DNA from 3 places in the Pseudomonas sp. P2S-1 genome. Region 1 is predicted to be linked to each of the others. Evidence: riboswitches for the same ligand, from Rfam matches in the RefSeq annotation. Region 1 holds a riboswitch; each other region holds the start of a gene.
The links. Region 1 has a riboswitch for cobalamin ahead of AC2CQI_RS00205 (TonB-dependent receptor plug domain-containing protein). Riboswitches for the same ligand answer to the same signal wherever they lie in the genome.

Region 1 (9,892 bases):
GATGGCCGCGGTCCGCAAACGCAAAAGGCAGCCATGAAGGCTGCCTTTTTTCTTGCTGCGGTTCCCAAAGTGTTCCCAACCTGCTCCCATTTTGAGAGTCGCCGGGAGAAAACCCTTTGAAAACAGACGCTTAGATGGTGCGGACGAAGAGACTCGAACTCTTACAGCTTGCGCCGCTGGAACCTAAATCCAGTGTGTCTACCAATTTCACCACGTCCGCGTGAAGCATTTAAAGCAAAGGCGCCAGACTTTCATCAGGCGCCTTCTGGAATATGGGGTGGACGAAGGGAATCGAACCCTCGACCACAGGAATCACAATCCTGCGCTCTACCAACTGAGCTACGTCCACCATATTGCATGCTGCTTTTTACTTGTGCCAAAGCTGCCTTGATTGGCGCACCCGGCAGGACTCGAACCTGCGACCATCCGCTTAGAAGGCGGATGCTCTATCCAGCTGAGCTACGGGCGCATATTTAATCTGCTTTCGCTTGCGATTACAAATTAACGTTAGCCGTACCGAACAAGCCAAATCCGCTCATTCTGCCCGACCTTGCTAACCAGTGCTAGGCCCTGCCCGACAAGTGAGGCGCATCTTATAGACGCCCTTTTGGAGCGTCAACATGTTTTTCAAAAAAATTCATTTTATTGAAGGGCTTAGGGCAATTGCCGGACCAAGCGCCTTTGCCCTGCGCGCGGCTCATGCGAGAATGCGCGCTCTTTTTTTCTCTCGATGGTTAATCACCCGTCATGACTGCACAACTTATCGACGGCAAGGCGATCGCCGCCAGCCTGCGCCAGCAGATCGCCCAACGTGTCGTTGAACGTCGCCAGCAAGGTCTGCGCACCCCCGGCCTGGCGGTGATCCTGGTTGGCACCGACCCGGCGTCCCAAGTCTACGTTTCGCACAAACGCAAGGACTGCGAGGAAGTCGGTTTCATCTCGCAAGCCTTCGACCTGCCCAGCAGCACCAGCCAGCAGGAACTGACCGACCTGATCGATCGCCTCAACAATGACGCGGACATCGACGGCATCCTCCTGCAACTGCCGCTGCCGGCCCACCTCGACGCCTCCCTGCTGCTGGAGCGCATCCGCCCGGACAAGGACGTCGACGGTTTCCACCCGTACAACATCGGCCGCCTGGCCCAGCGCATCCCGCTGCTGCGCCCGTGCACTCCGAAAGGCATCATGACCCTGCTGCAAAGCACCGGCCAGGACCTGTACGGCATGAACGCCGTGGTCGTCGGCGCCTCCAACATCGTCGGTCGCCCGATGGCCATGGAACTGCTGCTGGCCGGCTGCACCGTCACCGTCACCCACCGTTTCACCCAGGACCTCGCCGGCCATGTCGGCCGTGCCGACCTGGTGGTGGTCGCCGCCGGCAAGCCGGGCCTGGTGAAAGGTGAGTGGATCAAGGAAGGCGCCATCGTCATCGACGTCGGCATCAACCGCCAGGCAGACGGCAAGCTGGTCGGCGACGTGGTCTACGAGACCGCCCTGCCCCGCGCCGGCTGGATCACCCCGGTACCGGGCGGCGTTGGCCCGATGACCCGTGCCTGCCTGCTGGAAAACACCTTGTATGCGGCGGAAGAGCTGCATAAGTAACGCGCAGTCCCAAGCTTTAAGTTTTAAGCTTTAAGCTGCAAGAAAAGGCAGACCGTGGTGTACCAGCCTTTTCTTGCAGCCTCCCATCTTAAAACCTCCCCCGCCCCGCTTTTTCTTGTCGCTTGCAGCTTGCAGCTTGCCGCTCCCCACCCGGAGAGGTTGACGAACGGTCACCCCAATGGTCAGATGCCGCCCGTTTCAGGTGTCTGCCGCCGCCGCGCGGCAGGTGAAACGGGAAGCCGGTGAGTCTTAGATGACAAGTCCGGCGCTGCCCCCGCAACGGTAAGCGAGTGAAGCCTTCAACAGAGCCACTGTGCGCAGGACGCATGGGAAGGCGAATGGCTTCGAGACTCGCAAGCCCGGAGACCGGCCTGAAGCATCACGACTGAAGAACGGATGCGTCAGTCATTTGGCAAACCTGCGGTGGGCGGGCACGAGCCGGTAGTCTGGCGCGCGCTCGCCAGCTCCCTCCTGTGCGCTTCCCGAAAATTCCTTTTCGAGAAGTCAGTGAATACACGTTATCTCTCCTTGATTGGCTGCCTGCTGGGCGGCAATACCCTCGCGTTCGCGCAAACCCTGGAACTGGAGCGACAGTTCGTCTCGGCGCCACCAGTGGAGTCCAATACCATCGCGCAGATGGCCCGCTACGGCAGCAAGGTCGAAGTGGTGGAGCGCGAGCAGATCGAACGCGCCGGCCCCAGCGCCGATATCACCCGGGTTCTGCAGATGTTCGTCCCGGGCCTGTATGTCGCGCCCAAGCAAGGCCCCTTCGACTACGGCACCTACTCGCTGCTGGGCGGACGCAACGACGACACCCTGATCCTGCTCGACGGCGTGCGCCTGAATAACCGTCTCTATGGCGGCATCTACATCGACACCCTGCCAGCCGCCGCCATCGAGCGCATCGAAGTGCTCAAGGGCGGCCAGAGCCTGTTGTTCGGCACCCAGGCAGTATCCGGGGTGATCAATATCGTCACCCGCAACGCCCAGTCCCGGGATGCGTCGGGCCAGGTCAACCTGGGCGTGGACAGCTTCGCCGGGCGCAATGGCGATGCGCGCATCGAACGGATCTTCAGCAACGGCTTCGGTGACCTGGGCCTGCTGGCCTATGTCAGCCACAACATCTCCGAGGGCTACCAGCCGTACCACAGCAGCGACATCACCGCGACGGTCAGCGACCGCAAGCGCGGCTACGAGGTCAACACCTTCGGGGCCAAGGCCACCCAGGGCTTCGGCGATGATAGCCGCCTGGAGCTGTTCTACCAGTACAGCGCCGCCAGCCTCGACTTCCTGCGCCCCGACGCCAACCGCAACACCACCAACGACCGCGTCCAGCAGATCGCCACGGCCACCTTCCAGCAGCATCTGAACGAGCGTTTCAGTTACTTCGTCAAAGGTCACATGAACGACTGGGACACGAATTACAACCGGGTCTACAACAACGCCGATGGCACGCCGCGCGTGCTCAACCACAACGACTACTGGGGTTTCAGCGACTGGGGCGTGCAGGCCGAGGGCGAGGCCGTGCTGCCCGGCGGCCACACCCTGGTGTTCGGCAGCGACAACCAGTGGTTCAAGGGCAAGGACGATGTGCTGAAGATCGACCAGAACCAGGCCGAGGCCCATGCCCTGTACCTGCAACTGCGCCCCGAGATCGCCGCCCTGCCCGACTGGCACCCGAGCATCGGCGTGCGCCGCGAGCACCTGAGCAGTGGCGACAGCGCCACCGTGGGGATGATCACCTCGCTCTACGATCTGACCGACAACCTCAAGCTGCGTGGCCAGTTCGGCTCGGCCTACAAGCTGCCCAATGCCGAGCAGTTGTATGTCAACGAGCCCGGCGACGAGATGGGCAACCCCAACCTCAAACCGGAGAAAAGCCGCAACGCCGAGCTGGGCCTGGACTACAGCAACCTGCTCAACGGCCAGCCGTGGAATGTCAGCGGTACGCTGTTCCATCGACGCATCGAGGACCTGATCACCCTCGTCGACACCCAGTGGGTCAACGGCGACGGCGAGATCACCGTGCGTGGCTTCGAACTCGACGGCAAGGTACAGCTCAGTGACCGCTGGCAGGTGCAGGCGGACATGACCCGCAACCTGAGCGAATCGCGTAACGGCGCCACCATCAACAACATTCCCGGCTTCTTCGCTCGCAGCCGGGTCGGCTATGAGTCCGCCGATCGTATGTGGGGTGCCGGTGCGGCGATTCGTTACATCGGCAGCGTGGTCAGCCCGCGGGATATCGACTACGGGCACTACAGCGTGGTGGATGCCGATGCCTACCGGTACCTGGATGCCCGGCGCCAGCATCGCCTGGCGCTGCTGCTGGAGAACCTGCTGGACCGGGATTACACCACCAGCATGGACAGCGGGTCGCGGCGGGTCGGGAACCTGGGGCGGCCGTTTACGGCTGAAGCGCGGTACACCTACAGCTTCTGACCTTGTGCTGTAACTGATGGCCTCATCGCTGGCAAGCCAGCTCCCACAGGTACTGCACAGGTCTCAAGCTTTGTGCTGAACCTGTGGGAGCTGGCTTGCCAGCGATGCTTTACCAAGGACACACCATGAACGAACAGGACATCCCCACCCACCCCGACTGGTCGCATATCCCCGAGCATGCCCGTCACGTCATGCTCTGCACCGGCCCGCGCTGCACCTTGCGCGGGGCGCTGAAGGTGTGGAAGACGGTACGCAACGAGCTGCTCGCCGCCGACCGGATCGAGACCAGGGACGGCGTGCTGCTGACCCGCACCCATTGCCAGTTCCCGTGCAATCTCGGGCCGATCGCCACGGTCTATCCGGATCGCTGCTGGTACCGCATCGCCAGTCACGACGATGCCCGGCGCTTTGCCCGGGAACACCTGGTCGACGGCAAACCGGTCGAGAACCTGCTGCTCAACAGGAGCAATCCATGAAGCACGCGCTCTGGCTCACCCTGCTACTGAGCACCACCGGCCACGCCCTCGACTACCGCAACTGCGGCGAAGACTGGACCCTGCGACAGTCACCACCGCAGCGCATCCTCGCCCTCAACCAGCATGCCGCCGACATGGTCCTGGCGCTGCAAGCCGGCCCGGCCCTGGCTGCCGTCAGCTATATAGATGACGATGCCAGCGCCTTGACCGATAACCGCTATCGCGGCGTGCCACTGCTGTCACGCCAATACCCCTCGCCGGAGGTGTTCTATACCGGGCGCTACGACCTGGTGATCGGCGGTTTCTACAGTGCTTTCCGCGACGGCGTCGGCCCCCGCCGTGATCTGGCCCGGCACGGTATCGCCAGCTACCTGCTGGAAAATGCCTGCACACCTAAACCAGCAGCCAGCGGTTTCCAGGCCATCGAACAGGACCTGCGCACCCTCGGCCGCCTCCTCGACCGCCAGCCCCAGGCCGAACACCTGATCGCCCGACAGCAGCACGACCTGAACGCCGCCCACCAGCTCGCTGCCGGACACAAACCCCTGAAAGTCTTCTACCTGGACAGCGAAACCCGCGGCCTCGACAGCGAAGGCAAGCAAGGCTTCGTCACCGAGCTGATCGCCAACGCCGGTGGCCGCAACGTACTCGCCGACATCGACCTGCACCGCGTTACAGTGGATGCCGAGACCCTGCTGCAACTGGACCCGGACGTCCTGCTGCTGGCCGACGCCGTGTGGTCCACCGCCGCAGCGAAACGCACCTACCTGAGCAAACACCCGGCTTTGTCCCACCTGCGCGCCGTCAAGGAACAGCGCCTGATCGACCTGCCTTTCACCCACCTGGTCGCCGGCGAACACAGCGCCCGCACCGCCCTGCACCTGGCCCGTGAGCTGGCAGCAATGAGCGACTGAAGGCACGCAGCCGATTCGGCTGCGAAAGCGCCGGTTTCAGCTTTCCCCGCTGGGCACTCCACGTGCTTCAGCCGGGATTGCGGCGCCATCGGGAGGAAAATGAACGCATCGCCAACCCCTGGATGCGTGCCCGATGCAAACAACAAATACGGTCCTGATGATCCGCCCGGCGCGATTCGCCTTCAACCCGGATACCGCCCTCAACAACCGCTTCCAGAAGCCGCTGCTGGACGCCGACAGTGCACAGCAGAAAGCGCTGGAAGAGTTCGACGGCTATGTCGACACCCTGCGCCAGCATGGCGTCGAGGTACTGGTCGTCCAGGACACCCCGGCACCACACACCCCGGATTCGATCTTCCCCAACAACTGGTGGAGCAGCCACGCCGACGGCAGCCTGGTGCTCTACCCCATGGAAGGTCATAACCGCCGCCTGGAGCGGGACAAGGGCGTGCTGCGCGCGCTCGACGAGCGCTTCGCCATCCGCCACACCATCGACCTCAGCCCGCTGGAGCAGCAGCAGATTTTCCTCGAAGGCACCGGCAGCATGGTCCTCGACCGCGAGCACCGCATCAGCTACGCCTGCCATTCCGGGCGCACCCATGGCGAGGCCCTGCGCGAGTTCGCCGAGCGCCTCGACTACCGCCTCTGCGTGTTCCATGCGGTCGACCGCCACCAGGCACCGATCTACCACAGCAACGTGATGATGAGCGTCGGCCGCCAGCTCGCCGTGGCCTGCCTCGACGCCCTACCCAACGCTGCCGAGCGCTACACCCTGGAACGCAGCCTGCGCGACACCGGCAAGGACATCCTCGCCCTGGACTTCGACCAGCTCGAAGGCTTCGCCGGCAACATGCTCGAAGTGCACGACAAGCAAGGCCAGGCGCTGCTGGTGATGTCGCGCAGCGCCTGGAACTCCCTGAGCCCGGCGCAGCGTCGCCAGGCCGAGCGCCACAGCCACCCGGTGGTGGTGAATATCGACCATATCGAACGCATCGGTGGCGGCAGCGCGCGCTGCATGCTCGCCGAAGTGCACCTGCCCGTTCGCAACTGAATCCGCCGCCTAGAAGAAGGAAGCCCTCATGACCCGCTATATCGACGTGACCGACCTCAGCCACCTGGTCGCCCGCAAAGGCCTGACCACCTGCCTGGAAGAAATGGCCGAGTACATCCGCCAGGACTACCTGCGCTGGCACGATTTCGAGAAGTGCGCGCGGGTGGCCAACCACTCGCCGGACGGGGTGATCGAGCTGATGCCGGCCTCGGACGCCAACCTGTACGCCTTCAAGTACGTCAACGGCCACCCGAAGAACACCCACAACGGCATGCTCACGGTCATGGCCTTCGGCGCCCTGGGTGATGTCGATACCGGCAAGCCCCTGCTGCTCAGCGAAATGACCCTGACCACGGCGATCCGCACTGCCGCCACCTCGGCCCTGGCCGCGCGCCATCTGGCCCGCCCGGACAGCCGCAGCATGGCGCTGATCGGCAACGGTTCGCAGAGCGAATTCCAGGCCATCGCCTTCCATGCCCTGCTCGGCATCGATGAAATCCGCCTGTACGACCTCGACCCGCAAGCCAGCGCCAAGCTGGCTGCCAACCTTGCCGCCTACCCGGACATCCGCCTGGTCCTGGCCAAATCGGTGGCCGAGGCGGTACGCGGCGCCGATATCGTCACCACGGTCACCGCCGACAAGGCCTACGCCACCATCCTCACCCCGGAGATGATCGAACCCGGCATGCACCTCAATGCCGTCGGTGGCGACTGCCCGGGCAAGACCGAACTGCACCGTGACATCGTCGAGCGCGCCCGGGTGATCGTCGAGTACGAACCGCAAAGCCGCATCGAAGGCGAGATCCAGCAGATGCCGGCCGATTCGCCGGTGACCGAGTTCTGGCAAGTGGTCAACGGCCAGGCCCAGGGCCGCGAAACCGCAGACCAGGTGACCCTGTTCGACTCCGTAGGCTTCGCCATCGAGGATTACTCGGCGCTGCGCTACGTGCTGGATGTGGCCAAGGCCCTGGAGATCGGCAGCGAGATCGAACTGGTGCCGGACCTGAAGAACCCGAAAGACCTCTACGCCCTGCTCCAGCCGGCGGTTTCCGCAGTGCAGAAGAAGCGCGCCTGAGCCAGCCGAATCCGCCGCGACCAGAGCGCGGCGGATCGGAAAACGCTGCGCCAAAGCCAAAACAGGAGGTGCCTCGACAGAATCGGCTGCGCCATGCGCCGCTAACAGCATATTCCGGCAGTCAGCGCCGGCCTTTACGACACAAAAAATCCGCTGTCATCACGCATCCTGAGCCCCTGACCAGAGAGTCACTGCAAGACCCCACGGCTCACACCCGCGAAGATTTTCCAACTGCCCTACATCAACAACAAAACACAGGGAACCCACACATGACTTCATTGCGCAAACTCCTCGGCGTCCTCCTCCTGCCCCTCTGCGCCAGCGCGGCCCAGGCCCAGGAATGGAAGGAAATCCGCTTCGGCGTCTTCCCCGAATACCCTCCCTTCGAGTCCGTCGCTGCCGACGGCAGCCTGCAAGGTTTCGATATCGAGCTGGGCAATGCGATCTGCGCCAAGCTGGAAGTCAAGTGCACCTGGGTGCACAACGAGTTCGACGGCATGATCCCCGCCCTGCGCGCGCGCAAGTTCGACGCCATCATGTCGTCCATGGCCGTGACCCCGGCGCGGCAGAAACAGATCGATTTCAGCGACCGCCTGTTCCTCAGCCCGACCTCGGTGATCGTGCGCAAGGGCGCGGATTTCGGCGAGACGCCGGAGTCGCTCAAGGGCAAGTCGGTCGGCGTGCTGCAAGGCTCGCTGCAGGAAGCCTACGCCCGCGCCAAGCTGGCGCCGCTGGGGGCCCAGGTCAAGGCCTACCAGGCCCAGGACCAGAACTACGCCGACCTGATGAATGGCCGCCTCGACGCCACCGTCACCGACAAGCTCGAAGCCCAGCTCAACTTCCTGACCAAGCCTGAAGGCGCCGGCTTCCAGAGCGGCCCGGCAATCAAGGACCCGACCCTGCCGCTGGATATCGCCATGGGCGTGCGCAAGAACGATACCGAGCTCCGGGAGCTGCTGAACAAAGGTATCGCTGCCGTGCTGGCCGATGGCACCTTCGCCAGGATCCAGCAGAAGTACGTGGGCGACCTGGATATCTACAACGAGTGACCCGCCCGGGCGGTGACCTGGGCCCGGCGCCCAGGTCACCGGCACACCCAACGTCCATCGAGACTTTCCCGTGAACGACCTCCTTCACTCTGTCAGCCTGCAGGGCTTCGGCCCGCTGTTGGCGCAAGGGACCTGGATGACCCTGAAACTGGCCTTCCTGTCCCTCGGCCTGAGCCTGTTGCTCGGCCTGATCGGCGCCAGCGCCAAGCTCTCGCCCGTGCGCCTGCTGCGCATCCCCGCGACCCTCTACACCACCCTGATCCGCAGCGTGCCCGACCTGGTGCTGATCCTGCTGATCTTCTACACCTTCCAGATCTGGCTCAACGACTTCACCGAATGGATGGGCTGGGGCTACTTCGAGATCGACCCGTTCGCCGCCGGGGTGCTGACCCTCGGCTTCATCTACGGCGCCTATTTCACCGAGAACTTCCGCGGCGCCATCCTCAGCGTCCCCGCCGGGCAACTGGAAGCCGCCACCGCCTACGGCCTGAGCCGCGCCCAGCGCTTTCGCCTGGTGCTGTTCCCGCAACTGATGCGCTTCGCCCTGCCGGGCCTGGGCAACAACTGGCTGGTGCTGCTCAAGTCCACCGCGCTGGTCTCGATCATCGGCCTCGCCGACCTGGTCAAGGCTGCGCAGAACGCCGGCAAGAGCACCAATAACGTCCTGTATTTCCTGATCATCGCCGGTCTGGTCTACCTGCTGATCACCACCCTCTCCAACCGCCTGTTCAAGCGCCTGGAGCGGCGCTACAACACCGGCATCAAGGGACTCGCATCATGATCGAACTGATCCAGGAATACGGCCTGGCCTACCTGTACAGCGACGGCGCCGGACTCTCCGGGCTGGCCATGACCCTGTGGCTGTTCATCGTCACCATGGTCGCCGGGTTTTTCCTCTCGCTGCCCCTGGCGCTGGCGCGGGTTTCGCGCAAGCCATGGCTGCGCTGGCCGGTGGAGTTCTACACCTACCTGTTCCGCGGGACGCCGCTGTATATCCAGTTGCTGATCTGCTACACCGGGCTCTACGGCTTGGAGGTGGTACGCGATCACGAGATGCTCGACCGCTTCTTCCGCAATGCGCTGAACTGCACCCTGCTGGCCTTCGTCCTGAATACCTGCGCCTACACCGTGGAAATCTTCGCCGGGGCCATCCGCAACATTCCCCATGGCGAGATCGAGGCAGCCCAGGCCTACGGCCTGCATGGCTGGAAGCTGAACCTGTTCGTAGTCCTGCCGGCGGCGCTGCGGCGTTCGCTGCCGTCCTACAGCAACGAACTGATCCT
Region 2 (9,892 bases), 1.5 Mb from region 1:
GGCGAACTCGGCCACCGCCTCGATATCCGCGTCCTCGATCCGCTCGCCACCCCGCCAGGCCGCATGGGCCCGGGCGGCACGCCACCAGACCAGGTCGGCGCGCAGACCATCCACGCCGGCAGCGAAGCAACGTTCGGTGATCAGGGCGAGGGAGCGATCGTCCAGTTCGATGCTTGCCAGGCGCTGGCGAGCGTTCTGGCAGCGCTGGCGCAGCGCGGCCTGGGCCGGCGCCCAGTCGGCAAGGAAGCCGGCGGGATCGCTGTCGAAGGCCAGGCGCCGACGCAGGATCTGCCCCCGGGCCTCGGGCAGCGGCTGTCCGTGCAGGGCCACATTGAGGCCGAAACGGTCGAGCAACTGCGGACGCAGCTCACCTTCTTCCGGGTTCATCGTGCCGATCAGCACGAAGCGCGCACTGTGCCGATGGGACAAGCCATCACGCTCGATCCGGTTGGTACCACTGGCAGCCACGTCCAGCAGCAGGTCCACCAGGTGGTCGGCGAGCAGGTTGACCTCGTCGACATAGAGCACGCCGCCATCAGCCTTGGCCAGCACGCCCGGGGAGAACTGCGCCCGGCCCTGGCCCAGCGCGGCATCCAGGTCGAGGGTGCCGACCAGGCGCTCCTCGGTAGCGCCCAAGGGCAAGGTCACGAACGGCCCCTCGCCGAGCAGGTCCGCCAGGCCACGGGCCAGCGTACTCTTGGCCATGCCCCGTGGCCCCTCGATCAGCACGCCGCCGATCTTCGGGTCGATGGCGGTCAGGCACAAGGCCAGTTTCAGGTCCTCGGCGCCGACCACCGCCGCCAGGGGAAAGTGCAGGGGTTCAGTCATTTCAAGCCTCTTCCTCGCCGTCCAGCAGTTGTTCTTCCAGGGCTTCGCGGTACTCCCCGGGTTCCTGCCAGAGGCCGCGCTGCTGGGCCTCGATCAGGCGCTCGGTGATCTCGCGCAGCGCCTCGGGGTTGTGCTGGCGGATGAATTCGCGGGTCGCCGGGTCGAGCACATAGGCATCGGCCAGCGACTGGTAATGATGGTCATCGATCAAAAGGGTGGTGGCGTCGAAGGCGAACAGGTTGTCCACCGTCGCCGCCAGCTCGAAGGCGCCCTTGTAGCCATGGCGCTTGACCCCGTCGATCCACTTGGGATTCAGGGCGCGGGCACGGATCACCCGGTTCAGTTCTTCCTTCAGGGTGCGGATGCGTGGGCGCTCCGGCTGACTGTGGTCGCCGTGGTAGCTGGCGACGCCCTGCCCGCCCAGGGTTTCCACCGCCGCGAGCATGCCGCCCTGGAACTGGTAGTAATCGTTGGAGTCGAGCAGGTCGTGCTCGTGGTTGTCCTGGTTCTGCAGCACCGCCTGCATCTGACCCAGGCGTTTGGCGAAATGTCCACGGGCTTCGGTGCCTTCGTCGGCGCCGCCATAGGCGTAGCCGCCGTGATTGAGGTAGACCTCGGCGAGGTCCTCGCGGCTGTGCCACAGGCGTCCGTCGATGGCGTTCTGCACGCCGGCGCCGTAGGCACCCGGCTTGGAGCCGAACACCCGCCAGCCGGCCTGGCGCCGGGCCTGGTCTTCATCCAGGCCGCTGGCCAGCAGCTCGGCGCGCTCGCTGCGTACCCGGGCGGCCAGGGGGTTCATGTCGTCCGGCTCGTCCAGCGCCGCCACCGCTTGCACCGCCGCATCGAACAGCCTGATCAGGTTGCCGAAGGCGTCACGGAAGAAGCCGGAGACGCGCAGGGTCACATCGACCCGTGGCCGGTCCAGCAGGCTCAGGGGCAGGATCTCGAAGTCGTCGACCCGATGGCTGCCCGCCGCCCACACCGGGCGCACGCCCATGAGGGCCATGGCCTGGGCGATATCGTCGCCGCCGGTGCGCATCGTCGCCGTCCCCCAGACCGACAGGCCAAGCTGGCGCAAATGGTCGCCGTGATCCTGCAAGTGACGTTCGAGAATCAGGCTGGCCGAGGTGAACCCCAGGCGCCAGGCGGTGGCCGTGGGCAGGTTGCGCACATCGACGGTGTAGAAGTTGCGCCCGGTGGGCAACACATCGAGTCGCCCGCGACTCGGCGCGCCACTGGGGCCAGCCGGGACGAAACAGCCTTCGAGAGCGGACAGCACGCCGTGCATTTCCGCTGCGCCGCAACTGTCCAACTGTGGTGCGACGCGCTCGGCCAGGGCTTCGAGCACGGCGCGCACGTCATCCCACTGTGGCGCGTCCGGCAAGGCCGACTCACCGGCCAGGGTCTGCTCGATCAACTGCACCGAAAGGACTTCCAGGCGTTCGCGGGTATCCCCGGCGGTGCGCCACGGGCCGCATTCGAGGTCCGCCAGCAATGCCGGTCGCGGCCCCTGCCAGGGCTCGCCCAGTTCGCAATCCAGCGGATCGAAGCCCAGCAGCATGGCCCGGGCCAGCGCCCGTGGCAGGCTGGCATTGGCGCCACGGCCATCGCCGCGAGCCACACGCAACAACGCCGCCAGCGTATCGAGGCGCAGACGCCCCGTGGGCGACTCTCCGAACACATGCAGGCCATCGCGGATCTGCGATTCCTTGAGGTCGCACAGGTAGGTGTCCAGGCGCGGCAGCCACACCGCCGCATCGTCCAGCGCGCCGTCCAGTTGCAGCTCGCGGTCGATATGGTTGTCGCGCACCAGTTGCAGGATTTCTTTCTGCAATTCCACGGCGCGGCGCGGGTCCAGCAGTTGCGCCTCGTAGTATTCGTCGGCCAGGCGCTCCAGGTTGCGCAGCGGGCCGTAGGTCTCGGCGCGGGTCAGGGGTGGCATCAGGTGGTCGATGATCACTGCCTGGGTACGGCGCTTGGCCTGGGCGCCCTCGCCCGGGTCGTTGACGATAAAGGGATAGATATTCGGCAGCGGCCCGATCAGTGCATCCGGCCAGCACTGCGCCGATAGCCCGACGCCCTTGCCCGGCAGCCATTCCAGGTTGCCGTGCTTGCCGACATGGATCAGCGCATCGGCGGCAAAGCCATGGCGCAGCCAGAAATAGAAGGCCAGGTAGCCATGGGGCGGGACCAGGTCGGGGTCGTGGTACACCGCGCTCTGGTCGAGCTGGTAGCCACGGGCCGGCTGGATGCCGACGAAGGTCAGGCCCAGGCGCAGGCCGGCGATCATCATCCGCCCGCCACGGAACATCGGATCCTGCGCAGGCTCGCCCCAGCGCTCGCGCACTGCCTGCTGGTTGGCCTCGGGCAATTGCGCGAAGGCCGCCAGGTAGTCGTCCAGGGCCATGCTTTGCATGCACGGGCGCTGGTCGAGGCTGTCGAGGTCGTTGCTGACGCCGCCGAGCAGGTCGTGGATCAACTGGGTGCCGCTGTCCGGCAGGTCGCCCACCGGGTAATCCTGTAGTTTCAAGGCCCGCAGGATATTCAGTGCCGCCGCCGGGGTGTCGAGGCCGACGCCGTTGCCGATGCGGCCATCCCGGGTCGGGTAGTTGGCCAGCACCAGGGCCACGCGCTTCTGCTGATTCGGCAGGCGTGCCAGCTCGCACCAGCGCCGCGCCAGTTCGGCGACGAAGTCCATGCGCTCGGGCTGCGGCCGGTAGCAGACCACGTCGGACTGGCTGCGCTCGCTGCGCCAGGCCAGGTCCTTGAAGCTGATCGGCCGGGTGATGATGCGTCCGTCCAGTTCCGGCAAGGCGATATGCATGGCCAGGTCGCGGGCACCGAGGCCCTGCTCGCTGGCCTGCCAGCCGGGTTCGTTGTCCTGGGCGCAGATCGCCTGCAGCACCGGGATATCCCGGCGGAACGGGCGCAGGTGCGGCTGTTCCGGGCTGGACTGGGCGAAACCGGTAGTGTTGATGATCAGCGCGGCAGCGGTTTCGTCCAGCCAGTCCTCGACCTGGGCCAGGCAGCCGGCCTCCTTGAGGCTGGCCACGGCGATCGGCAGCGGATTCAGCCCGGCGCCTTGCAGCCGCTCGCAGAACACATCGATAAAGCCAGTGTTCGCCGCCTGCAGATGGGAGCGGTAGAACAGGATCGGCACGACCGGTCGCCCAACATGCCAATCAGCGCGCCAGTGGCCCATTCCGGCCTCGGCATGACGCGGGTGGTACAGGCTGGTACGCGGCAGTTGCCGTGGCTCGTCCCAGCGGTAATCGCGCCCCAGCCAGGTATTGGCGAGGCAATTGAACAGGTTCAGGGCATTGGCCTTGCCGCCCTGGCGCAGGAAGTGCCAGAGGCGCTCGGCCTGCTCGGCAGCGACGTTGCCCAGGCTGCTCAGCTCCGGGTCCGGGCGGTCGTCACCCGGCACCAGGATCAGCTTCACGCCACGGGCCGCCAGCTCGACCAGTTGCTCGACGCCATAGCGCCAATAGCCGATGCCGCCATGCAGCGACACCAGGATCACCTTGGCATGGCGCAGCACCTCGTCGACATACAGGTCGACCGAGGCGTGGTTCTGCACCTGCATGGGGTTGGCCAGGCGCAGGCTGGGGTAATCCTCCGGCAGCTCGCGGGCAGTTTCCGCCAGCAGCGCCAGGTGCGAATCACCGCTGCAGAGAATCACCAGCTCGGCCGGGGTCTGGCCGAGGTCGGCAATGCTGTCGTCCGGCACGAAGCCGCCGGGCTGGGTCCGCAGCAGGTGCATGGATCAGGCGCCCAGGGCAGCGCGCAGGCGTGCTTCCAGAGCAGCGGCATCCAGGTCCTGGCCGATCAGCACCAGGCGGGTGATGCGCGCTTCGTCGCTGCGCCAGGCGCGGTCGAAGTGCTTGTCGAAACGGGTCCCCACGCCCTGGATCAGCAGGCGCATCGGCTTGCCCGGAATCGCCGCGAAACCCTTGACCCGCAGGATGCCGGTGTCGGTGACCAGTTGGGTCAGGGCATCCAGCAGCAGGCTTTCGTCGGCTTCCGGCAGGTCGAGGGAGATGGAGTCGAAGGCGTCGTGGTCGTGATCGTCGTGGTCATCGTCGCCGTCATGGTGCGAATCGTGGTGGGTGCGGCGGCCGTCGATATGGGCCTCCGACTCGGCACCCAGGCCCAGCAGCACTTCCAGCGGCAGCACGCCCTTGCTGGCTTCGACCACCTTGACCGCTGGCGGCAGCTCCTCTTCCACCTCGGCGCGCACGGCGGCCAGGGCTTCAGGGGCGACCTGGTCACACTTGTTGAGGATCACCAGGTCGGCGCTGGCCAACTGGTCGGCGAACAGCTCGTGCAGTGGCGATTCGTGGTCCAGGTTCGGGTCCAGCTTGCGCTGGGCATCGACCTGGTCGGGGAAGGCAGCGAAGGTGCCGGCGGCCACGGCCGGGCTGTCGACCACGGTGATCACAGCGTCGACGGTGCAGGCATTGCGGATTTCTGGCCACTGGAACGCCTGGACCAGTGGTTTGGGCAAGGCCAGGCCGCTGGTTTCGATGAGGATCTGGTCCAGGTCGCCACGGCGCGCCACCAGTTCGCGCATCACCGGGAAGAACTCTTCCTGTACGGTGCAGCACAGGCAGCCGTTGGCCAGTTCGTAGACGCGCCCGTTGGCCTCTTCCTCGGTGCAGCCGATGCTGCATTGCTTGAGGATCTCGCCGTCGATGCCCAGTTCGCCGAATTCGTTGACGATGACCGCGATGCGGCGGCCATTGGCGTTGTCCAGCATATGGCGGAGCAAGGTGGTTTTGCCCGAGCCGAGAAAGCCGGTGACGATGGTAACGGGGAGTTTGGCCAGTGTTTTCATGTCGGATGCCCTTGGCAGCATGGCGGGCATGGGGGACGGAGGCCAGGAACCGTGCGGTCTGGACGCGTTCGCCACCGGATCACCCCGCCCGGTTAATGTGGAAGCTGGTCGAGGCAGGTCTCCTGGCTTGCGCCGTGTCCTCGGGACGCCATCGACGCCTTCCCGCCTTTTATGCTCGGCAGTGGCACTGGTCGATGGACTCGGCACTTACAGTTGCGGGGGCAGCCGCGGCTTGCCGCGTTCCCGTCTTAGCTCCGACCCGCGTCGGAGAACCTCGAACCGGCAAGGCTACGCAGTGCCCGGAAGCCGGTCAACCGCTGTATTGACGGATGTCAACGCGCGTGATTACCTAGCGCGATTCGTTTGGGTGCCTTTTTTATTACAAAAGGTGAAACGGGAAACCGGTGCGCTGTGATCGTCAGGTCCAGTCATTCCGGTGCTGCCCCCGCAACGGTAAGCAAGGAAAGCGTCTGATCCACTGTGCCAGCAGTCCGGCATGGGAAGGAGACGCCTCGGCCAACAGCCCCTTGCAAGCCCGGAGACCGGCCCATGACAGATTTGACCAAACCCGCGGTGGGCGGGCGACGTTGCAACGCCTGGGTGCCCCGCATCCAGGCGTTCTTCGCGCTTGCCTGTTGCCCGAACAACACCAAGAGGAAAGCGCCATGCCCGTCATCAGTACCGCCAGCCACGCCAGCAGCACCTCCACCACCCTCAGCCAGCGCATCGTCGCGGCCGTCAGCGCTTCGGTACTGGGCCTGTGCCTGGTCTACTTCGCCGGCTTCTCGCATATCGAAGCGGTGCACAACGCCGCCCACGACACCCGCCACAGCGCCGCCTTCCCCTGCCACTGAGGCCCGACCCATGTTCACTCGCATTGCCCGCACCGCGGGCTTTACCGGTCTGCTGGCGGCCGTGCTGCTGACCTTGCTGCAAAGCTTCTGGGTCGCGCCGCTGATCCTCAAGGCGGAAACCTACGAGAACTCGGCGCCGGCCGAGGTCCATGAGCATGAGCACGCCGGCGCGACCGCAGCGGGCGAAGGTCATCACCACGATGCCGAAGCCTGGTCGCCGGAAGATGGCTGGCAGCGCGTGCTGTCCACCACCGGCGGCAACCTGGTGGTCGCGGTGGGCTTCGCCTTGTTGTTGGCGGCCATGTACACCCTGCGCAATCCGGGCAGCGTCGGGGTCGGCGCACTCTGGGGCCTGGGCGGTTTCGCCGTGTTCTGCCTGGCGCCGAACCTCGGCTTGCCACCGGAGCTGCCGGGTACCGCCGCAGCCGACCTGGCCCAGCGCCAGTTCTGGTGGGTTGGCACCGCCGCTGCCACCGCTGTCGGCCTGGTGTTGATAGTGTTTGCAGGCAACTGGGTGCTGAAAATCGCCGGCCTGATCCTGCTGGCGATTCCCCATGTGATCGGCGCCCCGCAGCCGGACGTCCATGAAAGCCTGGCACCGGAAGCCCTGGAATCGCAGTTCATCGTCGCTTCGTTGCTGACCAATGCCGGTTTCTGGCTGGCCCTGGGCCTGATCAGCGCCTGGCTGTACCGGCGGCAGTCCGCCTGATGGCCGTCCCGTCCGGCGTGGCAGCGTTGTACGCCGGGCTGGGCTGCCGCCGTGGTGCCCCGGCCAGTGAGCTGGCCGGGCTGCTGCGGGATGTGATGCAATCGCGCAACCTGCCTTTCGCCGCGCTGGTTGCTCTTGCCAGCATCGATCTCAAGCGCCAGGAACCCGGCCTGCTGCAGCTGGCTGCCGATCTCGGCCTGCCCCTGCACTTCTTCAATGCCGTGCAACTCGCCCCGTATACCCCGCGCCTGAGCCATCGCTCGGCCATCGCCTTTCAACACAGCGGCTGTTATGGCGTAGCGGAAAGCAGCGCCCTGGCCCTGGCCGAGCAGCTTGACGGCGGGCTGGCCGAGCTGCGCGTCGAGCGCATCGTGCGCGACGATATGACCCTGGCATTGGCCTGGATCCCTGCTTCTGGCGGATAATCCGCCCTTCCGTTTTCCAGAGACCTCCCATGACCGTCTATTTCATCGGCGCCGGCCCCGGCGATCCGGAGCTGATCACCGTCAAGGGCCAGCGCCTGATTCGCCAGTGCCCGGTCATCATCTATGCCGGCTCGCTGGTGCCCGCCGCCGTGCTCGACGGGCATAACGCCGAGACCCTGATCAACAGTGCCGAACTGCACCTGCAACAGATCATCGAGGTGATCGCCGCCGCCCATGCCAAGGGCCAGGACATCGCCCGGGTGCACAGCGGCGACCCCGGCCTGTATGGCGCCATCGGCGAGCAGATCCGCCACCTGCGCGAGCTGGAGATTCCCTACGAGATCGTCCCCGGGGTCACGGCCACGGCGGCCAGCGCCGCCCTGCTCGGCTGCGAACTGACCCTGCCGGATATCGCCCAGAGCGTGATCCTCACCCGCTTCGCCGATTCCTCGCCGATGCCCGAGGGCGAAGCGCTGGCCAGCCTGGCCAGCCACAAGACGACCATGGCGATACACCTGGGAGTGCGCCATCTGCCAAGGATCGTCGAGGAGCTACGCCCGCATTACGGCGGTGACTGCCCGATCGCCGTGGTGCACCGGGCTACCTGGCCGGATCAGGACTGGGTGCTGGGAACACTGGACGACATCGTCGAGCTCACGGCGGCCAAGGGCTTCCGGCGTACCGCGCTGATCCTGGTGGGCCGGGTGCTGGCCAGCGACAGCTTCAGCGAATCGGCGCTGTATCGGGCGGGGCATGCCCATCTGTACCGGCCTTGAGACGTATTGCATTGCTATCACCGTGCCTGCACATTAGGACGACCACCACCCAAGAAAGGATTTCCCCCGATGCTGGAACTTCGTCCTTGCTGCGAATGCTGCGCCACGGCACTGCCGGGCGACAGCCGTGACGCGATGATCTGCTCGTTCGAGTGCACCTATTGCCGTAGCTGCGCGGACGATCAACTGAAGGGCAAGTGCCCGAATTGCGGGGGTGAATTGCAACCGCGACCGGCGCGGGTCGGGGAGAAGCTGGTGAAGAATCCGGCGACGACGGTGCGGACGGTGAAGGCCGAAGGCTGTCCTGCACACTAGAAGCTTATGGTGTTGCTGATGGCCTCATCGCTGGCAAGCCAGCTCCCACAGGTAGTGTGTGCACCGCAAACCCTGTGGGAGCTGGCTTGCCAGCGATCAGGCCATCGAATTCACATCAATGCGCCTGCATCTTGCTCTTGATGAACCCCACCACCCAGGTCAGCACCGCACCACCGGCGCCACCGCCGATCACGCTGCTGATAATGGCTGGAATATCCAGGGAACCTTCCGCGCCGGCCTGGGCCAGGGACTGATCGCCGGTCAGATGGGCCAGCACCTGCCCCACCACCACGCCACCGACCCCACCAAGGACACTGTTGAGCACCGGGCCCATGCCCTCCTTGCTCAACCCCGCCGCGTTGCCGCCAATCACACCCGCGATGACTTGCACAACCAGACTGATGATATCCATTGCAATAGCCTCTCTTAGCGTCTGCAAGAACGCCTCGCGTGCGGGCTACTGCGGATACGGCACTACAACGGGCATCGAGACGTCGAAGTCCGACCGACGACAGCAGGCTGTGGCGGATACCCGACAGTATATGTAGGACTTTTTACTTGCGCGAATAACCTGCGATCAAGGCTTGACGCTCTTCAGCTCGTTCAGCAAACCCAGCAGTGTCTGCAGCTTCTCGTCGCCGAACTGCTCGAGGATGCGCTGGTAGTTGCGCTCCATATCCTCGCTCATGGCGATGAAGCACTGCTGGCCCTGCTCGGTCAGGCCGACGAAGACCCGGCGCTGGTCGGTGCTGGACTTCTTGCGGCGCACCAGGCCGTCGCGCTCCAGGCGGCTGAGCACGCCGGTCATGCTCGGCTTGAGGATGCAGGCCTGCTCGGCCAGTTGATGGCTTTCCAGCTCACCCTGCTGGCGCAGGATGCGGATCACCCGCCACTGCTGCTCGGTCAGGCCATGTTCGTTGAGGGAGGGCCGGAAGAAGGCCATGGCGGCTTCCCGGGCTTGCAACAGGGTGAGGGTCAGGGACGGTCTTGGTTTCGGCATGGTCAGACTGATATCAACGGTGATTGTGCAGCTTAAGAGCCGGGCTTTCGGGCTGCAAGCGCCGCTGTACTACCGCGCCGGCGAACCCTGCGCACTCGTCAAATATATTGAACTGACGCGTGCGTAAAACATCACGCTTTCACCCGAA
Region 3 (9,892 bases), 3.0 Mb from region 1:
TGCGGATCGAACAGCGACACCCAGCCCAGGCCCAGCCCTTCGGCCCGGGCCGCCAGCCAGAGATTCTGGATCGCGCAGGACAACGAGGCCAGGTCCATTTCCGGCAGGGTGCGACGGCCGAAGATATGCACGTCGCGCTTGTCCATCAGCGCCGCCACCAGCACTTCGGCGCAGTCGTTGATGCCTTCGACCTTGAGTTGCATGAATTCGTCGGAACGCTGGCCGAGGGCTTCGGCGGTGCGCTGGCGTTCGTCCTCGACCAGGGCCTGGATACGCTGGCGCAGCTCGCGCCGGGTAATGCGGATAAAGCGCCAGGGCTGCATCAGGCCGACGCTGGGTGCCTGGTGCGCCGCTTCCAGCAGCCGCGCCAGCAGCTCGGGCGCCACCTCGCCGCCGCTGAAGTGGCGCATGTCACGGCGTTCGCCGATGGCGCGGTAGATCGCCGCGCGCTCGGCTTCGCTGTAGGCATGTTCGCTCATGGCGCCAGCAGCGCCGCCATCGCGTCTGGGTTGGACGGGAAATAGAAATGCACGTAGGAGGCGGTCAGGCGGCCGATGCGGTATACCGCTTCCGCGCCACGTCCGCCGTTGGGGCTCACGCCACGGGCGATGGGCTCCAACTCGGTGCTGGTCAGGGAATGGTGGTAGGTGTGGCCGCGCAGGGTGCCTTCCGGCAGTTCGACCGATTGCAGGGCGAGTGCCGCCAGGCGCTTCTGCATGGTCGCTTCGCCCGGCAGCAAGCCGGCCAGTTCGGCGCGTTCCCCGGCGACATCGGTCAGGGCATCGAGCAGGTAGAGCATGCCGCCGCACTCGGCCAGCAACGGTTTGCCGGCCTGGTGATGGGCGCGAATCGCTTCCAGCATCGGCGTATTGGCCGCCAATGCATGGTGATGCAGTTCCGGATAGCCGCCGGGCAGGTACAGGCTGTCGGCGTCTGGCAGTTCCTGGTCGTGGATCGGCGAGAAGAAGCTCAGCTCGGCGCCCATCTCGCGCAGCAGGTCGAGGCTGGCGCCGTAGGTGAAGGCGCAGGCCTCGTCACGGGCCACGGCGATGTGCACGCCTTCCAGCTTGCGCTCGATATGGCGGGGTGCAGGCGGCTCGAAGGCCACTGGCGGCGGCAGGGAGGACTGGCAGCTATCGCCCAGGGCCATGGCCGCAGCGTCGAGACGCAGGTCGAGGTCGGTCAGTTCGCTGGCCTGGACCAGGCCGAGATGGCGGCTTGGCAGTTCGATCCCGGTCTCGCGGGAGAGCCCGCCATACCAGCGCAGCCCCTCGGTCAGGCTGCCTTCCAGCAGTTGTGCGTGGCGCAACGAGCCAACCCGGTTGGCCAGTACGCCGGCAAAGGGCAGGTCCGCCTGGTAGCGCGCCAGCCCCAGGGCCAGGGCGCCGAAGGTCTGGGCCATGGCGGTGCCGTCGATCACCGCCAGCACCGGCACGCCGAAGTGACGGGCCAGGTCGGCGCTGGACGGGGTGCCGTCGAACAGGCCCATCACGCCCTCGATCAGGATCAGGTCGGCCTCGCCGGCCGCTTCCCAGAGCAGGCGACGGCTTTCCTCGACGCCGACCATCCACAGGTCGAGCTGGTACACCGGCGCGCCGCTGGCGCGTTCGAGGATCATCGGGTCGAGAAAGTCCGGGCCGCACTTGAACACACGGACCTTGCGCCCCTGGTTGCGGTGCAGGCGGGCCAGGGCGGCGGTCACGGTGGTCTTGCCCTGGCCGGAGGCCGGCGCGGCGATCAGCACCGCCGGGCAATGCCGGGTGTCGCTCATAGTTCGACGCCCTTCTGGGCACGGATGCCGGCCTGGAAAGCGTGCTTGATCATGCCCATCTCGGTGACGGTGTCGGCCAGTTCGATCATCTCGTCCTTGGCGCCGCGACCGGTGACGATGACATGTTGCATCGGCGGACGGGCCTGGAGGTCGGCGAGGACGGTATCGAGGTCGAGGTAGCCGTGCTTGAGGGCGATGTTCAGCTCGTCGAGGACGACGAAGCCGATGCCCGGGTCGCGCAGCAACTCACGGGAAACCTCCCAGGCGGCTTCGGCAGCGGCGATATCACGCTGGCGGTCCTGGGTTTCCCAGGTGAAGCCCTCGCCCATCACGTGGTAGCGCACTTCCTCGGGGAAGCGGCGGAAGAACAGTTCTTCCCCGGTGGCATTGCGGCCCTTGATGAACTGCACCACGCCGCAGTGCATGCCATGGCCGAGGGCCCGGGCGAGCATGCCGAAGGCCGAACTGCTCTTGCCCTTGCCGTTGCCGCTGAGCACCAGCAGCAGGCCGCATTCGTTGGGGGAATTGGCGATACGCTCGTCGATCACCGCCTTCTTGCGCTGCATGCGCGCCAGGTGGCGTTCGTCACGTTCGGGGGATTCGCTCATCGGGGGTCTCCGCGGGCCACTGTCGCAGGGCGGCGACAGCTGAGGGGATGGGGGCACGGAGGGAAGCGCAGGCACCGGACGCCAGGGCCCGGAGAACCGCGCACCACCCGCCGTGGTGCCGTTGACAGTTTGCAGGCCGGTCTCCGGGCTAACGAGCGGATCGCCGGGCGATCCTGACCGGGCGCCTTCCCGGGTTTCGACACCCAGTGGCCGTGCACAGTCTTGACTCGATTTACCGTTGCGGGGGCAGCGCCGGAATCGCACCGGCTTCCCTGTTTCACCCGGTCGACCTTGCAGTCACGGGGCACCTGAAACAAGTCGCGAAGGTTAGAGGGTTGGGCCCGGAGCGTCAATTGGAGACCGCCGTCACATTGCGGCCAACGGCGCAACTTTCACGTTGTGCCACACTCCAAACGAGTGATATCACATTGACATGATTCAACGCTGTCGCTGTAGCTCGTACAACAATTACGAAGGAGAGCAGCATGCAAGGTCTGATCATCAACAACCCCCGTCTTGAGTTCCTGCGGCCGGCGCTGGAGCGCTGGAGCGAATGCATCGAACGCTTCAACCAGACCCTGGGTGACAACGAGGGTCCGCACTGGCAAGGGGTGCAGGGCAACATCGGAATGCTGTCGGCAGCGCTGTGGCAGGCCGAACTGGTGACCCTGCAGGGTTACCAGAGCAAGAAGCAGCGGGACGAAGGCGAACGGGGCGCGCGCTGCGATCTGTTGATCGCCAGCAAGGATGAATCAGCTTACCTGCATGCCGGGCAGCGCTGGCCGAAGGTCGGACGGCTTGATCTGAGCGGGGCCTTGCAGGAGACGGTGCAGGCGGCGAAGGCCATTGCCTATCCGAGCCAGTTGAAGGTCGCGGCGCTGTTCGCCAGCCCGTGCAAGCTGGGCCAGCATGCCAGCCCGGAAGAGCTGCAGGACCTGGTGGATGATCTGCAGAAGCATACGGCCTGTGCCATTGCCTGGTGTTTTCCGTATGGGTATCGGAAGTTGCATGATGAGGTGGGGCAGTATTATCCCGGGGTTGCGCTGTTGCTGAAGCAGGCGTGAGTTCAGCCGCAAGCTGCAAGTCATAAGCTGCAAGCAAGAGCAGCGGCGCCTTTTCTTGCAGCTTAAGGCTTATAGCTTGAAGCTGACTGAACCTCCCTCGCCCCCGTCACCTCTGACTCTTTAGGACCTATCCCAAGGAGTCAGACCATGCCCACCCTGCGCCTTGCCATCTTGCTGGCCATCACCACCGGCCTGACTGCCTGCGGCGAATCCGCCCGGCTCCAGGTCACCGACGGCAGCGGCCCGTCGCCGCAACTGCCGGAACCGAACAAAACCCTGATCCCCACGGTGAACATCGCCCCCGCCGTCGGCTGGCCCGATGGCGGCAAGCCCAAGGCGGCCCAGGGCACCCAGGTGGTCGCCTTCGCCGGTGGCCTGGATCACCCGCGCTGGCTCTATGTGCTGCCCAATGGCGACGTACTGGTCGCGGAAACCAACGCACCGGAGAAACCCGACGACGGCAAGGGCATCCGTGGCTGGGTGATGAAGAAGGTCATGGCCAAGGCCGGCGCTGGCGTACCTAGCCCCAACCGCATCACCCTGCTGCGCGATGCCGACAAGGATGGCGTGGCGGAAACCCGCACGGTGTTCCTCAAGGACCTCAACTCGCCGTTCGGCATGACCCTGGTCGGCAATGACCTGTATGTGGCCGACACCGATCGCCTGCTGCGCTTCAAGTACCAGGAAGGCGCCACCTCGCTTAATGGCCCGGGCGAGCCGGTCAGCGAGCTGCCGGGAGGGCCGCTGAACCACCACTGGACCAAGAACGTCATCGCCAGCCCCGACGGCAGGAAGCTGTATGTGACCGTCGGCTCCAACAGCAATGTTGCCGAGAACGGCATGGACAAGGAAAAGGAACGGGCGGCGATCTGGGAGGTGGACCCGGCTACCGGGCAGCACCGGATCTTCGCCTCGGGCCTGCGCAATCCCAACGGCCTCGCCTGGGAACCTCACAGCGGGAAGCTGTGGACGGCGGTGAACGAGCGCGACGAGATCGGCAGCGACCTGGTGCCGGACTACATCACCTCGGTGCAGGACGGGGCTTTCTATGGCTGGCCCTACAGCTATTACGGCCAGCATGTGGATGTGCGGGTGGAGCATCAGGATCCGAACCTGGTGGCCCGGGCCATCGCCCCCGATTATGCGGTGGGCCCGCATACCGCCTCGCTGGGCCTGGCCTTCGCCGAAGCCGGGGCGCTGCCGCCGCCGTTCGACCAGGGCGCGTTCATCGGCCAGCACGGCTCGTGGAACCGCAAGCCGCACAGTGGCTACAAGGTGCTGTTCGTGCCGTTCAGTACCGAAGGCAAGCCGGCCGGGAAACCGGTGGATTTGTTGAGCGGGTTCCTGAATGACGATGGCAAGGCGATGGGGCGGCCGGTGGGGGTGGTCACGGACCGCAGAGGCGGGGTGCTGGTGGCGGATGATGTGGGGAATGTGGTTTGGCGGGTGAGCAAGCTTCAGTAATCGAGGTTGTCTGTACTGGCCTCATCGCTGGCAAGCCAGCTCCCACAGGTCCAGCGGTGCACGCGGTCACTGTGGGAGCTGCGGTTCGGCGCTCCGACTTGCCAGCGATGAGGCCATCAGCCCCACCCAAAAGCTAGGGGTTGTGCGCCAGATGCGCCGGCGCCACCAATACCCGCTTGGCATTCAGGTACGACTTCTGCCAGTAATTGTTCGACAGATAATCCAGCCGCACCGTCCCACCGGTCGACGGCGCATGCACGAAGCGCCCTTCCCCGACATAGATGCCAGCATGATTCACCTGGCTCGCACCGTTCGTCGCAAAGAACACCACATCCCCCGACTGCAGCGCATCGCGCTGCACATCCGGGGCACGCATGACGATCATCTCGCGGGTCGAACGGGGCAGGGAAATCCCCGCCGCGTCCCGATAGACGTACCCGATCAGCCCGCTGCAATCGAACCCGGAGTCTGGCGTGTTGCCACCCCAGCGATACGGCGTACCCACAAGCCCGAGCGCGCGGAAAAGCACGTCCTCAGCGGCTGGCGAGTAGGTGATCTGGGCAGGAACATAGGCCGGCTGGACCACCGGAGGCGGGGTCGGAGCATGGCTGGAGCAGGCACCGAGCAGTGCTGCCAGGGACAATACCGCTAAACGCGCCATCATCGTCTTCATCAGAACATCCTGTCTGAAGCTGCCGGCGCGAGGCCGGAAAAGTGGTGAGAAATTAGATTAGACGTTTTCTGTAAACACGCACGGCGACTAGCTTTTCAGCATAGTCGCCGTGTGTCTGACACCGAGGGAATTCGCTTAGTTGCGCGAAAGTGTCTCGGCCGGTGCCGCTGGAGCCAGCGCGAGGGCGCGCTTGGCTTCCATGAAGGTCTTGCTCCAGTAGCGATCGCCCAGGCTGTCGATCCGCACCCCGCCACTGCGGCGGCTGCTGGAGTGGATGAACTGGTTGTCGCCAAGGTAGATACCGGCGTGGCTGACGCGACCTCGGCCGTTGGTGCTGAAGAACAGCAGGTCACCCGGCTTGAGGTTGTTGCGCGAGACCAGCGGCGCATCCACGTTGATCATCTCGCGGGTCGAACGCGGCAGGGTCATGCCGGCTTCCTCGCGGAACAGATAACCGATGAAACCGCTGCAATCGAAGCCCGACTGCTCGGAGGTGCCACCGAAGCGGTAACGGGTACCGATCAGCGACATGCCGCGCTCGAGGATGCTGTCGGCCAGGGCTGGCAGTTGGTAGGACTTGTTGCCGGAGAATTCTTCCAGATCCTGCTCGGTCGCCAGCTCTTCGTCGAAGACCGAAGCGTCAACGGGGGACTGGGTGGCGGACTTGGCAGAAACAGCGAAGTGATCCTGCTGTTGCGGTGCCGGGCTATGAGCTGCGCAGCCGAAAAGCAGTGTCACGAGTGCGAGGGGCACGAGGGGTGCGAAGCGATTCAGCATGGGCACGACCGTGTCTTGAATTTGATGAAGCCGCGACTATGCCTTCTATGGATTCGATTTGCAAATTCAATCGAAAAAAATGTGACTTTTATGTGCGGTAGGTCAAGGACGGGGTTTACCAGCCCAATGTTTCCTTCAGGAAGGGGATGGTGAGCTTACGTTTTTCCTGCAGCGAAGCCTGGTCCAGACGCTCCAGCAGGTCGAACAATGCGCTCATGCTGCGGGTTCCGCGGGTGAGGATGAAGTGCCCGACTTCGTCGGTCATGTGCAGGCCGCGGCGCGAGGCACGCAGTTGCAGGGCGCGCAGCTTGTCTTCGTCGGACAGGGCGCGCATCTGGAAGATCAGCGCCATGGTCAGGCGGGACTTGAGGTCCGGCAGCTTGATCGGCAGTTCGCGGGGCGAGGCGGAGGCGGCCAGGAGCAGGCGCCGGCCGCTGTCACGCAGGCGGTTGAACAGGTGGAACATCGCCTCTTCCCACTCCGGCTTGCCGGCGATGACGTGCAGATCGTCCAGGCACACCAGTTCGTACTGCTCCAGGTAATCCAGCAGTTCGACACCACGATCGAGGAGTTGCGCCAGCGGCAGGTAGACGGCGGGTTCGCCCAGTTGCTCGAAACGCAGGCAGGCCGCCTGCAACAGATGGGTACGCCCTACCCCCTGCTTGCCCCACAGATAGATCAGGCTTTCGGTCCAGCCGGCGTCGGCTTCGCAGAGTCGCTCGACGTAGCCCAATGCTGCGGCGTTGGCACCCGGATAGTAGTTGATGAAGGTGGCGTCATCGCGCAGACGCACACCCAGGGGCAACTGGATCGGTTTCATGCTGGCTGGGCGGTCGTGAGGAACCGCAAAGGGCCCTTGGTAAAAGTTTGCAAAGTCTATACCCGCGCCGTCGGTCGCACAATGAGCGAAGGAAATCAAAGGGTTGGGACAGCTTCAAGCCACAAGCTGCAAGCGACAAGAAAAAGCAGCGGCGACGCGCACTGCTCTTTCTTGCCGCTTGCAGCTTAGGGCTTGCGGCTAAAGATCCGGATCGATCTTCTCGCCATACACGTCCGACCTTTTATAGAAGTCATGCATGTGCCGCAGCAGCACCATGATCACCGCCGCTGCCGGCAAGGCCAGGAGCACGCCGGTAAAGCCGAACAGCTCGCCGCCGGCGAGGATGGCGAAGATCACCGCCACCGGGTGCAGGCCGATCCTGTCGCCCACCAGCAGCGGGGTCAGGACCATGCCCTCCAGCGCCTGGCCGACCATGAACACGGCAACGATGCCCAGCAGCGGGTAGAGGTCGCCGCCAAACTGGAACAGCCCGGCCACCAGCGCCGCGCCGATACCGATGATGAAGCCCATGTACGGCACGATGGCCGCCAGCCCCGCCAGCAGGCCGATCAGCAGACCCAGTTCGAGGCCCACCAGCATCAGCCCGGAGGCGTAGATCACGCCCAACGCCAGCATCACCAGCAACTGCCCGCGAACGAAGGCACCCAGCACCTCGTGGCACTCCCCCGCCAGTTCCACCACCTGCGGTTCTCGCTGGCGTGGCAGCAGGCTGCGCAGCTTGGCCATCATCAGGTCCCAGTCGCGCAGCAAGTAGAAGCCCACCACCGGGATCAGCACCAGGTTGGCCAGCCAGCCGACCAGGGCCAGCCCGGACGCGGTCACCTGGGACAGGACCATGCCGACGATATCGGTGGTCTGGCCCATATGGGCGCTGATGGCCGCCTTGACCTTGTCGAACTTCCAGAAGCCGTCGGCCAGCCCCAGCTTGACCTGGACCCAGGGCAACGCCACGTGCTGCAGCCAGTCGAGCATCTGCGGCGCGACCTCATAGAGGCGCACCAGTTGCTTGGCCAGCATCGGGATCAGCACCAGCAGCATGGCCAGCAGGATCAGGCTGAACAGGGCGAAGACCACCGCCACCCCGGCGGTGCGCGACAGACCCATGCGTTCCAGGCGATCCACCAGCGGATCGCCCAGGTAGGCCAGAAGGATGCCGACCAGGAACGGCGAAAGAATTCCGTGCAGCAAATATAGAAGGAGGCCCAGCGATAGCAGGGCGATCGGCCACATCCAGCGGCGCACGTCGATCATCATGGCTCCTTACCAGCGAAAACGCAGGCCGGTGAACGGCGCCGGCGCAGGCGCCGGTGCTGCAGCTCCAGCTTCGGCCGGCGTTGCAGGTGCCGGTGCCACTGGCGTCGCCGGTGCAGGCTCTGGCGGCAGTTCCTGCAGTTTCGCCAGCCCTAGCTGGGCGCGCAGTTGATCATTGCTGCCGGTAGCCTTCCAGGTCATCACGTCACCCTGAACCAGGGTGACCCGACCGCCGAAGGGTTCCAGCACCCGACCCAGTTCGGCATAGCGCTCCAGGTTCATGCCCTGGACCTGGAACAGCTGCTCGCTGCTGGAGCCCGGCTTGACCACGAAACGCGGCGCCAGGCGCTGGCTGACCGCAAGCATCACGGCATCGGCCAGGGCCGCCTGATCGGCACCTTCCACCTTGCCCTGCTCGCGCTGCTCGCCCAGCCACAGGCGCCAGGTGCCGTTCCACTTGCCATCGGCTTCGCTGGCATGCACCGCCAGCAGGGCATCGGCGCCGTAACGCCCGGACGCAGCCTGCAACGGCGCAGGGTCGGTGCCTTCGAGGTTCTTCGGCGTCGCCACCAGTTGCTCTTCAAGATCCGCCAGCGGCAGGCGCAGCGGCAGGCCACGATGCTGGGCGGCGCGGCGCAGCACCTCGGCATTGCCCTGGCCGTCGCCAACCAGGTTCGAGCCCTCGGTGCTGTCGTTCAACCACCAGCCGAGAATCGCCGGGCGGTTGCTGCCCCACAGCGCCAGGCCGGCCTTGCGCAGGGCGCGCTCGGTGCTGCCCGGGTCGAAGTCCACCAGCAGGGTCTCCGGCGGGCCGGCCTCGGTGCCGAACTGGCTGATGATCTGTTGCGGGTCCTTGCGCAATTCGGCAAGCCCGGGGTTCTGCGGCGCCTTGGGGTCGCCGGTCAGGCGCAGGACCAGGGTGTCCAGCGCCGCCTGGGTGGCCTGGGCGCGGGCGTCGGCGCCCTGCCCGACCGGCTCGCGCACCTGGTACAGCCCGGAGACGCTTTCGGCCTGGGCCGCCACGGCGAACAAGGCCACGCAGCAACCGAACAGATATGAACGCAAAGGCATGAAGAATTCCTGTCCAGATATAGAAAGAAGCGAAGTCCAGCGCCCTCGCCGCAGCGCAAAATACACGCAAGGGGCACTGTTTCACCTCCTATACCTTATACAGGCCGTGACAAGGCAACCAGCCGCCCGCGGCGATTCATGTTTTTTCCTGATATTCCGGCCCTGCCCGTCGGCCTGAGGATGGCCGCTGCCGGGCAACCCTGATAAAATCGCGCGCCTTCGCAGACCACTGACGGTCGGGCAGGCGGATCCAGTTTTCCCCGCAGCCTGGCAGGTCAGGGTCGATTTTCCCGAATCCCTCCCTCCTAAAGGCCTGGATCACATGAGCAAGCAACCCTCCCTTAGCTACAAGGACGCCGGTGTAGACATCGA

Region 2: it holds a riboswitch for cobalamin, as region 1 does, so the genes downstream of both, AC2CQI_RS06825 (CbtB domain-containing protein) here and AC2CQI_RS00205 (TonB-dependent receptor plug domain-containing protein) in region 1, are expected to answer to the same signal.
Region 3: it holds a riboswitch for cobalamin, as region 1 does, so the genes downstream of both, cobO (cob(I)yrinic acid a,c-diamide adenosyltransferase) here and AC2CQI_RS00205 (TonB-dependent receptor plug domain-containing protein) in region 1, are expected to answer to the same signal.

The regions. Positions count from the first base shown of each region.
Region 1 covers NZ_CM170068.1:47,345-57,236, reverse strand. The annotation lists gene AC2CQI_RS00230 (Arm DNA-binding domain-containing protein) at 1-2, shown strand, start outside; tRNA gene AC2CQI_RS00225 (tRNA-Leu) at 136-220, opposite strand; tRNA gene AC2CQI_RS00220 (tRNA-His) at 274-349, opposite strand; tRNA gene AC2CQI_RS00215 (tRNA-Arg) at 393-469, opposite strand; gene folD (bifunctional methylenetetrahydrofolate dehydrogenase/methenyltetrahydrofolate cyclohydrolase FolD) at 748-1,602, shown strand; cobalamin riboswitch at 1,786-1,991, shown strand; gene AC2CQI_RS00205 (TonB-dependent receptor plug domain-containing protein) at 2,110-4,044, shown strand; gene AC2CQI_RS00200 ((2Fe-2S) ferredoxin domain-containing protein) at 4,170-4,520, shown strand; gene AC2CQI_RS00195 (ABC transporter substrate-binding protein) at 4,517-5,434, shown strand; gene ctlX (citrulline utilization hydrolase CtlX) at 5,568-6,485, shown strand; gene AC2CQI_RS00185 (ornithine cyclodeaminase) at 6,514-7,560, shown strand; gene AC2CQI_RS00180 (ABC transporter substrate-binding protein) at 7,830-8,609, shown strand; gene AC2CQI_RS00175 (ABC transporter permease) at 8,746-9,390, shown strand; gene AC2CQI_RS00170 (ABC transporter permease) at 9,387-9,892, shown strand, end outside.
Region 2 covers NZ_CM170068.1:1,526,132-1,536,023, forward strand. The annotation lists gene AC2CQI_RS06810 (magnesium chelatase ATPase subunit I) at 1-828, opposite strand, end outside; gene cobN (cobaltochelatase subunit CobN) at 830-4,591, opposite strand; gene cobW (cobalamin biosynthesis protein CobW) at 4,595-5,665, opposite strand; cobalamin riboswitch at 5,761-5,957, opposite strand; cobalamin riboswitch at 6,014-6,230, shown strand; gene AC2CQI_RS06825 (CbtB domain-containing protein) at 6,331-6,519, shown strand; gene AC2CQI_RS06830 (CbtA family protein) at 6,530-7,228, shown strand; gene AC2CQI_RS06835 (cobalamin biosynthesis protein) at 7,228-7,653, shown strand; gene cobM (precorrin-4 C(11)-methyltransferase) at 7,683-8,429, shown strand; gene AC2CQI_RS06845 (DUF1272 domain-containing protein) at 8,499-8,744, shown strand; gene AC2CQI_RS06850 (hypothetical protein) at 8,860-9,156, opposite strand; gene hpaR (homoprotocatechuate degradation operon regulator HpaR) at 9,322-9,744, opposite strand.
Region 3 covers NZ_CM170068.1:3,044,567-3,054,458, forward strand. The annotation lists gene bluB (5,6-dimethylbenzimidazole synthase) at 1-479, opposite strand, end outside; gene AC2CQI_RS13345 (cobyrinic acid a,c-diamide synthase CobB) at 476-1,771, opposite strand; gene cobO (cob(I)yrinic acid a,c-diamide adenosyltransferase) at 1,768-2,379, opposite strand; cobalamin riboswitch at 2,497-2,706, opposite strand; gene AC2CQI_RS13355 (hypothetical protein) at 2,865-3,443, shown strand; gene AC2CQI_RS13360 (PQQ-dependent sugar dehydrogenase) at 3,591-4,907, shown strand; gene AC2CQI_RS13365 (C40 family peptidase) at 5,041-5,580, opposite strand; gene AC2CQI_RS13370 (C40 family peptidase) at 5,716-6,357, opposite strand; gene hda (DnaA regulatory inactivator Hda) at 6,473-7,177, opposite strand; gene AC2CQI_RS13380 (AI-2E family transporter) at 7,376-8,449, opposite strand; gene AC2CQI_RS13385 (DUF2066 domain-containing protein) at 8,459-9,520, opposite strand; gene purM (phosphoribosylformylglycinamidine cyclo-ligase) at 9,843-9,892, shown strand, end outside.